2 regions of the Sphingomonas sp. CCH15-F11 genome follow, and region 2 is predicted to be linked to the other one. Evidence: predicted binding sites of a transcription regulator. Region 2 holds the regulator's gene; the other holds the start of a gene.
The links. The regulator LexA, encoded in region 2, represses DNA repair genes until DNA is damaged. The targets are predictions, from matches to a motif close to GTTCCNCNCTTGTTCT.
Positions count from the first base shown of each region.

Region 1: radA (DNA repair protein RadA) is a predicted target of LexA. The motif match lies at 1,727-1,742, and genes of this name have one in related genera.

Region 1 is NZ_LSKG01000170.1:13,313-16,518, forward strand. It holds gene AX709_RS16965 (CvpA family protein) at 1-273, opposite strand, end outside; gene radA (DNA repair protein RadA) at 333-1,706, opposite strand; gene AX709_RS16975 (DUF2945 domain-containing protein) at 1,995-2,213, opposite strand; gene AX709_RS16980 (glycosyltransferase family 4 protein) at 2,304-3,206, shown strand, end outside.
Region 2 is NZ_LSKG01000180.1:528-3,733, forward strand. It holds partial or broken gene AX709_RS17640 (ComEC/Rec2 family competence protein) at 1-1,303, shown strand, start outside; gene lexA (transcriptional repressor LexA) at 1,297-1,974, opposite strand; gene AX709_RS17650 (molybdopterin molybdotransferase MoeA) at 2,029-3,206, opposite strand, start outside.

The DNA of each region.
Region 1 (3,206 bases), on a different contig from region 2:
CGTGCGCCGGCCGACCGCGTTGGCGACCATCCGCCCGCCGAAATAGGTTCCCCCCGCCAGGATCGCGAAGGCGAGCACCGCCGCGCCCGACGCGGTGCCGACCCCGCCGACCAGCAGTTCGGTCAGCGGCGCGTGCGCGACCTTGAGCGCAAACACCACGAAGATCCACGCCATCAGCGACAGGACTTCGGTGACGAAGCCGCGCCACAGGCCCAGCACCGCCGCGCCCCCGACTGCGATCAGCACGATGATGTCGAGCGCGGTCAGGTCCATGCGAGCGCAGAAATCCATGTCATGCGGGAACGGCGGACGATCCGCCGTGCGTTCGACGGCTAGCCGCGTCCGAGCATATGGTCAACGAATTGGCGCAGCGTGCGAAACCCCGCCAGCTCGATGCCGGTGCCCTCGCGCTGCTGGCTCGCCGGAGCCAGCGCACGGCCAAAGCCCAATTTGGTCGCTTCCTTCATGCGCAGCGCCCCGTGCGCGACCGGGCGGATCTCGCCCGACAGCGCGATCTCGCCGAACGCGATCATGTCGGCGGCGACCGGCCGCTCGGCGAGCGCCGAGACGAGCGCGGCCGCGACCGCGAGATCGGCGGCGGGGTCCTGCACGCGATAGCCGCCGGCGATGTTCAGATAGACCTCCGCGGTCGAGAAACTGAGGCCGCAGCGTGCCTCCAGCACCGCCAGCACCATCGCCAGCCGTCCGCTGTCCCAGCCGACCACCGCGCGGCGCGGCGTCGCCCCGCTCGCCAGCCGCACGGTCAGCGCCTGCACCTCGACCAGCACCGGCCGCGTGCCCTCCAGCGCGGGGAAGACCACCGCGCCGGTGACGCTCTCGTCGCGGCTGGTCAGGAACAGGCTGGACGGATTGCCGACTTCCGCCAGCCCGCCGGTGTCCATCGCGAACACGCCGATCTCGTCGGTGCCGCCGAAGCGGTTCTTGACCGCGCGCAGGATGCGATACTGGTGGCTGCGCTCGCCTTCGAACGCCAGCACCGTGTCGACCATATGCTCCAGCACGCGCGGGCCCGCGATGCTGCCGTCCTTGGTCACGTGGCCGACCAGCACGACCGCGGTGCCCTGTTCCTTGGCAAAGCGGATCAGCTCGCCCGCGCTCGCCCGCACCTGGCTGACCGTGCCCGGCGCGCCTTCGATCAGGTCGCTGTGCATCGTCTGGATCGAATCGATGATGAGCAGGTCGGGCGCAGCCCCCTGGCCGACGGTGGTCAGGATGTCGCGCACCGACGTCGCCGCCGCCAGTTGCACCGGCGCATTGCCAAGCCCCAGCCGCCGTGCGCGCAGCCGCACCTGGTCGGCCGCTTCCTCGCCCGAAACATAGGCGACGCGCTTGCCCGCCAGCGCCAGCTTGGCCGCCGCCTGGAGCAGCAGGGTCGACTTGCCGATGCCGGGATCGCCGCCGATCAGGGTCGCCGATCCCTCGACAAAGCCCCCGCCCAGCGCGCGATCGAGTTCGGCGATGCCGGTGCCCATCCGCTCGGGCAGCGGCACGTCGGTGTCCAGCCCCGACATCAGGATCGCCCGCCCGCCCGATTGCAGATTGTGTCGCGCCTGGAACGGCGTCACCACCGCGCCGGCATCCTCGACCAGCGTGTTCCACTCCCCGCAATCCGCGCACTGGCCCTGCCATTGCGACGTCGCGGAACCACATTGCTGACAGACATAACGCTTGCGGGGCTTCGCCATGCGAGGAGTGTAGGATGCGCGGAACAAAAAGGGAATAGCCGAAGCGGCGTTCGGTTCGTTGGCGCTCGGGGATTTGTTCACGCGAAGGCGCGAAGGCGCAAAGAAGCTGTTTTCACGCGGAGGCGCAGAGGACGCGGAGGGGAATTGACGTGTTGGCCCGTCCCGCCCCGATTGCAGGAGAGGGACAGCCGCTGCGCGGCGAAACCGCTCTGCGTCCTTCGCGTCTCTGCGTGAAAATACCTTTCCTTCGCGCCTTCGCGCCTTCGCGCGATTACCCTTTTTGAGACCTCACCCCGCGCTCAACTCGCTCCCGCGCTTCAGCGCGCGTCCCCCGTCTTCCTGCTCGACCAGATAGGCCGGATTGTCCTTCGTCCCGTTCTTGGCGATCTTGCTGCCCTTGATCGTGCGCTGGACGCGGCGGTCGAAGCGTTCGGCCACCTTGCCCTTCGCCGTGCCGCTGCCCCAGTGCCACGTCACCGCCTGACCCTTTTTGAAGCTGTTCGCCATCTTCGCGCTCCCGTGCTGACGGCGTGACAACCCGCACCGCCTGTGCGCGTTCCGTTGGCAAGCCGCGCGGCGACGGCTATGCGCTCGCCGATGCAGCCCTCCGACATCCGCGTCGCGATCTTCAGCGGGAACTACAACTATGTCCGCGACGGCGCGAACCAGGCGCTGAACAAGCTTGCGCGCCACCTGCTCGATGCCGGCGTCACCCTGCGCGTCTATTCGCCAACGGTCGCACGTCCCGCGTTCGAGCCGACCGGCGACCTGGTCGATGTACCCGCGCTCGCGCTGCCGCTCGGGCGCGACGAATATCGCCTGGGGCTTGGCCTGTCGGGCGGGGTCAGGCGCGACCTTGCCGCCTTTGCTCCCAACCTCGTCCACGTCGCCGCACCCGAAATCACCGGCCACCGCGCGGTCAGCTGGGCGCGGCGCAATGGCATCGCGACGGTCGCCTCGCTCCACACCCGGTTCGAAACCTATGCGCGCTATTACCGCCTGGGCATGCTCGAGCCGCTGATGATCGGGCTGTCGAAGCGCTTCTACAACCGCGTCGATCGCGTGCTGGTGCCCAGCCCCAGCATGGGCGAAGTGCTGCGCGGCTGGGGGGTGACGACGCCGATCTCGATCTGGTCGCGCGGCATCGACCATGCGCGCTTCAATCCCGCCCGCCGCGATCCGGCGTGGCGGCGATCGCTCGGCATCGGCGACGACGACGTTGCGGTCAGCTTTCTCGGGCGGCTGGTGCTCGAAAAGGGGCTGGGCATCTTCGCCGACGTGATCGCGGAGCTGAAACGGCGCGGCGTGCCGCACAAGGTGCTGGTGATCGGCGACGGCCCGGCACGCGGCTGGTTCACCGAACGGGTGCCCGAGGCGATCTTCACCGGCTTCCAGTCGGGCGACGATCTCGGCCGCGCGGTTGCCGGCATGGACGTGTTCTTCATGCCCAGCGTCACCGAAACCTTCGGCAATGTGACGACCGAAGCGATGGCGGCGGGC
Region 2 (3,206 bases):
GCTCGTCATGCTCCGCCTGCTCGCGCTCAGCCCGTGGCTCGCGTTGCGCGTGCGCTTGCCGGTCGTGGCGGCGGGCGCGGCGGGGCTGGCGGCAATCGGCTATACCTGGCTGACGGGCGCGGAGGTGCCGACGGTGCGGTCGTGCATCGCCGCCCTGCTGGTGCTCGCCGCCTTGGCGATCGGGCGGGAGGCGATCACGCTGCGGCTGATCGCGGCGGGCGCGACGATCGTGCTCCTCATCTTTCCCGAAACGCTGGTCGGCCCGAGTTTCCAGCTCAGCTTCGCCGCCGTCACCGCGATCGTCGCGTTGCACGAGCATCCGCGCGTCCAGGGCTGGTTCGCGCGGCGCGAGGAGAGCGGCGCGCGCCGGCTGGTCCGTGCGCTCGGCACGACGCTGCTGACCGGGTTGGCCGTAGAGGCGGCGCTGACGCCGATCGCACTGTTCCATTTCCACAAGTCCGGGCTGTACGGCGCGCTCGCCAATATCATCGCCATCCCGATGACGACGTTCGTCATCATGCCGGTCGAGGCGATGGCGTTGATCGCCGACACGATCGGCCTGGGCGCGCCCTTCTGGTGGATCGCGGGCGTCGCGCTCGACCTGTTGCTCGCGATCGCGCACGCCACCGCCAATGCGCCCGGCGCGATCGCGACGCTGCCGTCGATGCCCGCCGGGGCGTTTGCCGCGATGATCGCCGGCGGGTTGTGGCTGATGCTGTGGCGGACGCGGTGGCGACGCTGGGGGGCCGTGCCGCTGTTGATCGGCGCGGTATGGGCGCTGGGGACGCCGCCGCCCGATCTGGTCGTGACCGGCGACGGCCGCCATCTGGCGCTGCGCACGGATGACGGCGGCCTGGCGCTGCTGCGCGCGCGATCGGGCGACTATGTCCGCTCGATCCTGGGTGAGGCGAGCGGCGTCGACGGCGCGGCGGATGCGCTCGATACCCATCCCGCCGCGCGATGCAACCGCGACCTGTGTGTGGTGGAGCATCGCGAAGGCGCACGACGCTGGCGGATCGCCGCGACGCGCAGCAGCTATCTCGTGCCCATCGCCGAAATCGTTCGGCTGTGTCGCGATGTCGACATCATCGTCAGCGAGCGGCGGTTGCCGCGTCGCTGCACGCCGCGCTGGCTGAAGCTGGATCGCGCGACACTGGCGCGAACCGGCGGGGTCGCGATCGCGTTCGGCGCAGGCCGGGTGACGACGGTGCGCCGGCCCGGCGATCGCCATCCCTGGCTCGACCCTGCAACGGTGCAACCGCCACGCGTGACCTCACGCTCTCGGCGTTCTTCCGGTCAGTAGCGACGCAGCAACCCGGCAAGCCGCCCCTGTACGCGCACCTGGTCGGGACGGTAACGTTGCGGATCGTAGCTGCGATTGGCCGGATCGAGCCGGATCATCGCGCCCTCGCGACGGAAATATTTGAGCGTGGCCTCGTTCTCGTCGATCAATGCCACGACGATCTCACCGTCGCGCGCGGTCTCGGTCCGACGCACCAGCGCATAGTCGCCATCGAGGATGCCGGCCTCGACCATCGAATCGCCCGCGACTTCGAGCGCATAATGATCGCCCGCGCCCAGCAACGCGGCGGGCACCGGCAGCATCTGCTGCCCCTCCATCGCCTCGATCGGCACGCCGGCCGCGATCCGGCCGTGGAGGGGAATTTCGATCACGTCGTTGGCGGGGGCTGGCCGCTGCGGTGCCTGGCTCGGCGGGGTACCCGTGGCGGCAGCGCCCTTGCCCTTCTTGGCTTCCGGTCGCTCGGGCATCCGCAGCACTTCGAGCGCGCGGGCGCGATTGGGCAGGCGGCGGATGAAATGGCGTTCCTCCAGCGCACTGATCAGCCGGTGCACGCCCGACTTCGACTTGAGGTCGAGCGCCTCCTTCATCTCCTCGAACGACGGCGACACCCCGGTTTCGGCGAGGCGATCCGAGATGAAACAGATCAGTTCATGCTGCTTGCGCGTGAGCATCGGGGTTCTCCGTCGGAACAGACCCGGAACTTTTAGGAAACGCGGGGAACGCTGTCAAGCACCAGCGGGCGCGAGCGGCAGGATTTCCACCGAGTCGCCGGGCGCAGCGGCCGGAGCGTGGGGCGCGCGCACGATCAGGCAGTCCGCGTCGGCGAGCGCGTGGAGCATCGAGCTGTCCTGTCGCGCCGGCTCGACCACAATGCCGTTGACGCGCATTGCGCGTCGATAGTCCGCGCGTGGGCCGTTGGGAGGCAGGGCCACCCCCAGCATCGCGGTCGTCATCGCCGGGAACGGATCGCGCGCGCCCAGCCGTGCCCGGATCAGCGGCAGGACGAACAGCGTCGCGGTGACGAATGCGGAAACCGGATTGCCGGGCAGGCCGATCGCCACCATCGCGCCGCGCGTGCCGGCCATCAACGGCTTGCCCGGCCGCATCGCGATCCGCCAGAAATCGAGCGTGACACCCGCCGCCGCCAGCGCCGGGCGGACCAGGTCATGGTCGCCGACCGACGCGCCGCCGCTGGTGACGAGCAGGTCGGCGTCGACCGTGCCGAACGCCGCGGTCAGCGCATCGAGATCATCGGGCAGGATGCCGAGGTCGATCAGGTCGACGGGCAGGTTGGCCAGCATCGCGGCAAGCATCACCCCGTTGCTTTCGGGCAGCTGCGCCGGACCGATCGGATCGCCGGGCCGCACCAGTTCATCGCCGGTCGCCGCGATCGCGACGCGCAGCCGGCGATGGACGGGCAGGCTGGCGTGACCCGCGATCGCCGCCAGCGCGATACACGGTGGGGTCAACGGCGCGCCCGCCGCGATCAGCGGCGCGCCCGCGACGAAGTCCAGCCCGCGCGGCCGGATGTTCGCGCCGATCGCGGCCGGACCTTCGCCGCTGAGCTTGAGCCGGTCACGCTCGCGCAGCGCCTCCTCCTGCACCAGCACCGTGTCCGCCCCGGCGGGCACGGGCGCGCCGGTGAAGATCCGCACCGCCTGACCGATGCGGACCTGCCCCGTGAAGGGCGCGCCGGCCGCGCTTTCCCCGACGATCCGGAGCGGTGCCCCCAGATCGGCGAAGCGCAACGCATAACCGTCCATCATCGCCAGGTCGCTCGCCGGCTGGGTGCGCGCGGCCTGCACCGGGGCGGCGGCCCAGCGCCCGGCCGCGGCGTGCAGGGCGGCGTGTTCGACGGGCGTCGGTCCGGCGAGTGCGAGCAGGCGGCGCTGGGCTTCGGCAA